DNA from 2 places in the Paenibacillus sp. Z3-2 genome. Region 2 is predicted to be linked to the other one. Evidence: riboswitches for the same ligand, from Rfam matches in the RefSeq annotation. Region 2 holds a riboswitch; the other holds the start of a gene.

Region 1 (4,332 bases), 400 kb from region 2:
AGGTCGGGTTGGACCGCCGTGATCAGTGAATCCTGGATCAGGACGTCCGCCCTTTTATACTGTCCAATTCGAGCATCCATCGACAACACACAGCCATTTTTCAACAGATAACTTGTCCGCACAAGACACATCTCCCATCATATTTGGTTTGAAAGACGATCATATCCTGCTTACGAATCCGTCCGGCTTATGACTATTGTTTCGCTAGTATATATACATTATATAGTTATTGTTAATATTTTTCAATTTTGGGTTTTTCGTTTCGCTCGAAATCTTCTGACCTTCATCAAGTTCCCGCACATCTTATCATCACAATACTTCTGTGTTCTGCTTCGGGTATCATCATAAAACATCCAGCGGCAATCCGAATTATCACAGATACGAATTCTGCCCGCTCCTCCCTCCACCAAAGTCATTGCAAAGTCAGCAGCTACCTCAGCCATAACCTGATGCCAATGAACTTCTGCCGGAACAAGTTGAATTATCAATTCCTGATTCATTGAGGTCAATCTTCTTCTTATAGTTCCTGCTTCCATAACAGAGTTCAACCATTGTTTCTCCCCATCTGTTAATGATACTCCAGTAGAGACACGGGCTCCCAGGGTCAGCAATTCATCCCTCAAATTTCTGATCTCCAATTCATCTTCAGAGGATGCGGGTACAGGAGCTTGCAGCTTCCATCGATCCAGAAAGTCTCGTTGCCAGTCTGCCTTCCCGAGCCTGTCCTCCGATCGATCTCCCCCACGCCAATCGTGATAATCACTGTTTACAAAATCGGTCCATAGTCTGTCCATATGTGCCTCCGTTTCATGTAACCTTCTTAAATCAATAAAGATGGTTACATTCATTTCTTGATGTGTTATATTAAGTGTAACCTCAATAAGTAATTTTAGCTAGTTACACCACAATAGCACTCAAGGAGGAATAAAAAAATGACGAAAACTACAGCATTAGATGTGTTACTTATTCAAAAGGATGACACTTGGGATCAATGCAATTGGATTGTGCCTTTGTCAAAATCCCTGGAAGGTCTTACAGCAGAACAAGCAGCCTGGGTTCCGCCTTCAGGAGGATTAAGCATCTGGCAGTTGGTTAACCATATGTATTATTACAACCATCGCTTATTATGTCGCATGCAAGGTAAAGAACCCACCCTTCCCGCTGTAGACTCCAATGAATACACGTTTGGGAATTCTGGAGATGCAACGGACGCAGATGGATGGAATACACTGCAACAGGGTACAACTCGGTTAGCTCAACAGTTGCGAGATCAATTGGCGGCGCTACAGGAGTCAGATCTGGAAGCAGCTTATATGGATTCTGAAGAGAAATGGGCACACGAACTAGCTCGCTGGGTACTCCATGATGCGTATCACGCAGGTCAGATCGTGCTTCTTCGCAGACAGCAAGGAAACTGGAATATCATTTTCTGAAAAAATGCTTGAACTGCTAGCGCTTACAGGAATAAGATGAACTTATTAATGTTACAGCTTGTTCAACACACTATATAATTGAATAGGATCTTCGGGGTAGGGTGCAATTCCCAACCGGCGGTGATGTTCTTCGGAACCAGCCCGCGACTCGCTATTTGTTCTTAACGAAGGACATGTAGCGACTGACTTGGTGTGAATCCAAGGCCGACGGTACAGTCCGGATGAGAGAAGATCAACACATTGACATGCCGTTCACGGGAAGGCCTCTTTCCTGACGCATGTCCTTGGATGAGCCCCCGTTTATTTGGTATATACCGAAACGGGGGCTTTTGTCGATTTTGCCAACTGAAGATTCCGTGTTCTGACGAAGGAGTCCTGAATATGGAAAAGACATCATCAGCATCAACGGTTTACCGCAAGGAACGAAGTAATACCGGATTCTGGCTTGTTGTTCTCGGCGCCGCCCTCTGGGGTGTGGATCCACTCTTCCGCATTATTTTGCTTAACACAATGACATCCACGCAGATTGTACTGGTGGAGCATATCATCGTCAGTCTTATAGCCATTCCCGTGCTATGGAAATTCCGGGCTGATCTGAAGAACTTGCGCGCTCGCCACTGGATTGCCGTGATCTTTATCTCATGGGGTGGTTCAGCACTCGCAACGGTATTGTTCACCATGGCACTTACACATAACGATCCCAACACGGTACTGTTATTGCAAAAAATGCAGCCACTCTTCGCTATCGTTCTGGCTAAGCTGTTATTGAAAGAGACATTGCCTCGTCGCTTCGGCGGACTGTTCTTCATTGCACTTGTCGGAACATATTTGCTTACATTCGGCTTCACAATGCCTCTAGGTAACTGGGACAACTGGATTCATGCTGGCAGCCTGTTATCCCTTGGGGCTGCCGCATTATGGGGAGGTTCCACCGTAATGGGCCGATTGATGCTGGGACAGGCGCGTTACGAGACCGTTACTTCCCTTCGCTTCGTCGTTGCTCTCCCGCTCCTGATCTTTATGACGTGGAACGAAGGTGCGGTATGGACGTTTCCGTCCGGAACGGGTGAACAGACTGCTGTCATCCTCAACATTCTTGGTCAGGCATTGTTACCAGGATTGCTCAGTCTTTTGTTATATTACAAAGGTCTGTCGTCGACCAAAGCTTCTGTCGCAACTCTCGCGGAACTGAGCTTCCCGATGGCAGGTGTGTTGGTGAACTGGATTGCTTTCCGTACGCTGATTACATGGGAGCAGTTGCTTGGCTTTATTTTGATCTGGGTTGCCCTCTTCGCCATCTCCAAACAGCAGGAACGATCATCAACTGCGTCCGATGCGGCACCGAAGCTTCGTACAGAGTAAGTGGATGTTTTATCTAAGGTTTATCAAAGGAAATTTTAAACATGAAAGCACTGCACATCGAATTGGATGAGTAGTGCTTTTTTTCTCTTCATTACTCGATACTCGATCATTTTTGTCTTTTATCTATTCCGGTGGTACGATGACATATGGAACAACAGATGAACTATATTCAGAGAGGAACGATCATAATGTCTTCATTCTCATATACCTCCTACGATGCCGTAGGTTTGGCTGAACTGATCCGATCCCGGGAAGTATCTCCGGTTGAATTGCTGGAAGCGGCATTTGCACGCCTTGAAGAAGTAAATCCGCAGCTTAATGCGGTTATTCGTACATATGAAGCTCGTGCGCGGCAAGAAGCAGGCTTGGTTCGCCCTGGAGAACAACCTTTTGCCGGTGTTCCCCTGCTTCTGAAAGATATTTCCCAATCCTTGGAAGGTGAATTTCTGACCTCTGGCTCACGCCTGTTCAGCGAGCATCGTGCATTGCGCAGTTCCAATTTTGTCTCTCGACTGCGCGATGCAGGCTTTATCATTATAGGGCATACCAATACGCCAGAATTTGGTTTGAAAAATATTACCGAGCCCCGTCTTCATGGTCCAACTCGCAATCCATGGAATATCAATCACTCTCCAGGTGGTTCAAGTGGCGGCGCTGCCGCAGCAGTAGCTTCAGGGATTGTCCCACTTGCCGGAGCCAGTGATGGAGGCGGTTCGATTCGTATTCCCGCTTCCTTCAGCGGCTTGTTTGGTTTGAAACCAACGCGCGGAAGGACACCTGTGGGGCCTGGAGTTGGTCGTCAATGGCAAGGCGCATCCATTGATTTTGCCCTATCCCGCTCGGTTCGGGACAGTGCCGCCCTGCTCGATACTTTGCAAGTCATTCAGCCTGAAGCTGCGTTTCATGCACCACTATTCCCAGGCAGTTACTTGGCAGATATGAGCTATCCTCATCAACGCAAACTGAAAATTGCGTACACAACAGATTCACCTGTAGGTACACCCGTCAGCACAGAAGCCAAAGAAGCAGTATATAAACTCGTTCGCTGGTTGGAAGACCAAGGACATCATGTTGAAGAAAAGCTGAGTCCGGTTAACGGAGTCCGGTTGATGGAGAACTATTATATGATGAACAGTGGCGAGATGGCTGCAATGATCTCTTCCATGGAACGTTCCATGGGACGAATTCTGACCTCAGATGATATGGAGATTGAATCCTGGGTTCTGGCTGAAGCCGGCAAAAAAGTGTCCGCTGCGGAATTTGTGCATAGTCTGGCAGAATGGGATGTAGCTGCAGCGCAGATGTCCACCTTGTTTGAGCGCTATGACTTCTATGTCACACCCGTTAATGCATTTTCTGCGCCCAAAATTGGAGAGTTAACACCTCATGATGAACAGATTCGTAACCTGATGCGGATTAGCGAGTTGGACAAGACCAAGCAGCAGCAACTCATCTATGAAATGTTTGAACCAAGTCTTACGTATACACCGTTCACTCAGCTCGCGAATTTGACAGGCCAGCCTGCAATTAGTGTACC
Region 2 (4,332 bases):
TGATCAAGCCAATCCCTCGACCTTCCTGTCTCATATAGAGCAGCACACCGTTGCCTTCCTCGTGAATCTGTTTGAGTGCCGCATCAAACTGGGGACCACAATCACAACGATGGGAATGAAATACATCGCCTGTCAAACATTCAGAGTGCACACGCACCAGTACAGGTTTCGAACCATCAATCTTACCTTTGACCAGAGCCACATGCTCCTTGTTGTCCACAGCGTTCGTATAAGCCACCGCTTGGAACTCGCCAAAGTCTGTTGGCATACGCACAGCCACTTCACGTTGAACCAGCTGCTCTTTTTCGTTACGGTAACGAATCATGTCTTGAATACTGATCAGCTTCAGATCATGCTTGCGGGCAATCTCCTGCAGATCCGGAAGTCTGGCCATTGTACCATCTTCCTTGATTACTTCACAGATTACGCCCGCAGGGTAGGAACCACACATGATAGCGAGGTCTACAGCTGCTTCCGTATGTCCGGCACGGCGCAGCACACCCCCATCTTTTGCAATCAAAGGGAACATGTGACCAGGCTTGCGGAAGTCCCCAGCTTTTGCTTCAGGATCGATCAGCCCCTTCACAGTGATGGAACGTTCTTGTGCCGAGATACCTGTTGTAGTATCTTTGTGGTCCACAGAGACGGTGAAGGCCGTTCCATGAAAATCTGTATTTTGTTGAACCATGGGTTTTAGGTTGAGTTCGTCCGCACGTTGTTGTGTAATCGGAACACAGACCAGACCTCTGCCTTCAGTGATCATGAAATTAATCACTTCAGGTGTTGCCTTTTCGGCCAAAGCGATAAAATCGCCTTCATTCTCCCGATCTTCATCATCCACAACAATGACGGGTTTACCACGCATGAGATCGTATATGGCTTCTTCTACCGTGTCCAGAATGGATTGTTCTGACATTGGTCCACCTCCAGTGTATTTCTTTTCTCTATGTTCTTGTGTAGATGTTATGCAAAACCGTGATTGGCAAGAAAATCTTCACTAATACTACGCGGCTTGCCAGCACCTGTCTCCTGATGTCCTCTTCCATACTGAAGCAGATGATCCACATATTTGCCTAAAATATCGCATTCGATATTGATGGTATCCCCTGTCTTTTTGACATTTAGTACAGTCTCACCAATGGTGTGCGGGATAATGGAAACAGTGAATGCGCTCTGCGACGTATGAACAACAGTCAAGCTAATGCCGTCCAATGTAACGGACCCCTTAGGAATCAGATATTTGAACAACTGATGATCATCAGGTTTGATCTCAAACACAATCGCGTTCTGATCACGTGTTATACTGCCAATCACTCCAGTACCATCGACATGGCCCTGAACGATATGTCCGCCAAAACGGCCACCTGATTGCATGGCTCGCTCCAGATTGACTTTACTGCCAGATTGCAACTGACTGAGATTGGTATGTCGAAACGTTTCAGGCATTACATCGGCGGTAAAACCTCCACCTTCCAGCGTTGTTGCAGTTAAGCACACTCCGTTCACTGCTACACTATCGCCAATCTTCAGATCGTCCATGATGGCGGAAGCTCCGATATTCAGGACCATCGCTTCGCCTTTCCGACCAATACGCCGAATCTGACCGACTTCTTCCACCAAACCGGTAAACATGCTGCCGCCTCCCTCGATCATTTCTAAGGACCCTGACTTACTACTTTAAGATCCATTTATTTATTCAGGCCATACTGGAATACCGCCAATGCTGATATTATCCCCAACTTGTTCGATCTCCAGCTGATTCAATTGAATCGCCTGATTCATGCGTTCCACACCCTCAAAGCGGAAACTTCCAGGTGTATCATAACCGCCTACAATCTTTGGAGCGATGAACATAAGCAGTCGATCGACCAACCTTGCCTCCAGCATGGCTCCATTCAGGGTGCCTCCACCTTCAAGCAAAATTGAACCAATCTCCCGCTCACCCAGCTTGCTAAGTCCGCTTAACAGATCCACACGTGGTCCAGGACCACAGCGTATAATTTCGACACCATAGGCTTCCAAACGCTCAGCAGCTTCAGGACTGGCTTCGTCTGTTGTCAGTACCCATGTTGGGGCTAGAACATCCTTAACCATCTTGGCACCTAAAGGAAGACGTAGCTTGGAGTCCACCACAATGCGTACCGGACTGATGCCTTCCACTTGCAAACGGGTTGTAAGCTCCGGATTATCGGCAATCACTGTGTCTACGCCAACCATGATTCCTTGGTGACGATGACGAAGGGCATGCACAATCTCACGAGCGGGCTCATTAGAGATCCACTTACTGTCTCCGCTGCGTGTAGCAATCTTTCCATCCAAAGTTGTAGCTGTCTTCAGCGTCACGAAAGGTAGGCCTGTTGTAATAAATTTAATGAATTTTTCATTCATCCGTCTTCCACGCTCACGCAATACGCCAACTTCAACTTCAATGCCTTGTTGACGGAGCATGCTAATGCCCCTGCCGGATACTTGCGGATTTGGATCTTCACAACATACCACGACACGTTTCACCTTTTCGTGAATCAGGCGTTCACTGCAAGGTGGCGTCTTGCCATAATGACTACAGGGCTCAAGTGTAACGTATACCGTACTGTCTTCTGCGTCGCTGCCTGCCATGTTCAATGCATGCACCTCTGCATGACCGGTTCCACGTTTCAGATGACTTCCCAGGCCTACAATACGCCCTTCTTTCACAACTACACATCCAACGACCGGATTAATTCCCGTCTGTCCTTGTGCTCGTTCCGCCATATCAAGTGCCAGTGCCATATAAAATTCATCATTGATCATTTCCAAATCCGTTCACCCCGCGGTCTAAAGTCTTGATTATGAAAAAAAATCCCCGTCGAACAATCAGTTCGATGGGGATGATGAGAGACAAATGTCAACAGCAGGAGTGAAATGGATACAGCACGCCAAACACTTTGCCCAAAACTTCATTTCGGGCAAGTGAAAATAGACACATACCTTAATGAACATCAATCACAGGTAAAGAGCTTCTATAGTGTGGCACATGTATGGAACTGTCCGGCATAACCGGATCTTCCCTGCACAGTGCAATACATCACGAATAGTGACTGTGCAGCAATACTCCTGCTGAGTGCAAACCTGTTAGGTCTGCACCTCTCCTTCTCCCATCCAGACTATACTGTCGGTTCTGGAATTACACCAGATCAGCCATCTGCCACAGGCAGACAGGTCACGGACTTTGCATCAAGTGCTGGACATGTGTCCTTACACTTCCTGCATCACCGCCGGTAGGGAATCGCACCCTGCCCTGAAGGATTGCTTTCGTTATTAATTGGATGTTAGCACTTTAATGCCAAAAAATCAATTGTTTTTTGTTCCTTTTTGTCACATACTAACTTTTAATAAGTCAAGAAACAACAAAAAACCGCTTCCTCTCAAGGAGGCACGGTTTTTGCTTGGAAGCATTTCATTTCCATCGTCTTGTTCTCATTAATTCCGATAGATGAGTCCCACCACGCCAAAGGCCCTGTACTTATAACCCGCACATTGGGCGCTCGTCACACTGTATGTAAGAAGTGAATTGAGTTATCATTAGGTTTCATTCATCCTTTCTTCATCGATTTCAATACGTAACACGTAACATATGGAAAATAAAAAAAGTGCTTCTATAAAAGAAGCACTTCATGTTTGGATCAGTTAAGCTGAAGGAATTAAGCTTCTACAACTTCAACAGTTTCCATTTTGTCTTTACCTTCTAAAGCGTCCACGAACTCCATACCTTTTGTTACTTTACCAAATACAGTATGTTGTCCATCCAAATGTGGTTGCGGTTGGTAGCAGATGTAGAACTGGCTTCCACCTGTGTTACGGCCAGCATGTGCCATAGCGAGTGTTCCGCGCTCATGTTTGTTCGGGTTGATTTCACAGTTGATTGTGTAACCTGGGCCACCTGCACCGGAACCATTAGGGCATCCGCCTTGGGCTACAAAGCCCGGGATAACGCGGTGGAATGTAAGACCATTGTAGAAGCCGGAGTTAGCCAGTTTCTCAAAGTTTGCTACTGTGTTTGGAGCTTCTTGATCGAACAGATCGATAAGAACTTCTCCGCCGTTTGCCAATTTAATTTTCGCTTGTTTCGCCATATGTAAATGACTCCTTTCGTATTGACCATCGTTAATGGTGCCAAAATGCATGACCCTGGGCCAAGCATTACAGCACTTTTCTTAGTGTACACCGAAAATGTCTGGATCGCAAAAAAAACGGCAACTTTTTTCATTATTTAGTCCGAGTACACAAAAAGCAGACGAAAAAGGAAGTTCCCTTTTCATCTGCTTCAACGGTGAAATCCATATATCATGAATA

What was found. Region 2 has a riboswitch for FMN ahead of ribD (bifunctional diaminohydroxyphosphoribosylaminopyrimidine deaminase/5-amino-6-(5-phosphoribosylamino)uracil reductase RibD). Riboswitches for the same ligand answer to the same signal wherever they lie in the genome.
Region 1: another riboswitch for FMN. It lies ahead of M1D71_RS16445 (DMT family transporter); the one in region 2 lies ahead of ribD (bifunctional diaminohydroxyphosphoribosylaminopyrimidine deaminase/5-amino-6-(5-phosphoribosylamino)uracil reductase RibD).

What each region holds. Positions count from the first base shown of each region.
Region 1 covers NZ_CP096397.1:3,674,177-3,678,508, forward strand. The annotation lists gene M1D71_RS16430 (amidohydrolase family protein) at 1-122, opposite strand, end outside; gene M1D71_RS16435 (CGNR zinc finger domain-containing protein) at 243-794, opposite strand; gene M1D71_RS16440 (DinB family protein) at 933-1,433, shown strand; FMN riboswitch at 1,517-1,670, shown strand; gene M1D71_RS16445 (DMT family transporter) at 1,815-2,795, shown strand; gene M1D71_RS16450 (amidase) at 2,984-4,332, shown strand, end outside.
Region 2 covers NZ_CP096397.1:4,074,108-4,078,439, forward strand. The annotation lists gene M1D71_RS18340 (bifunctional 3,4-dihydroxy-2-butanone-4-phosphate synthase/GTP cyclohydrolase II) at 1-916, opposite strand, end outside; gene ribE (riboflavin synthase) at 964-1,632, opposite strand; gene ribD (bifunctional diaminohydroxyphosphoribosylaminopyrimidine deaminase/5-amino-6-(5-phosphoribosylamino)uracil reductase RibD) at 1,693-2,796, opposite strand; FMN riboswitch at 3,123-3,289, opposite strand; gene M1D71_RS18355 (peptidylprolyl isomerase) at 3,681-4,112, opposite strand.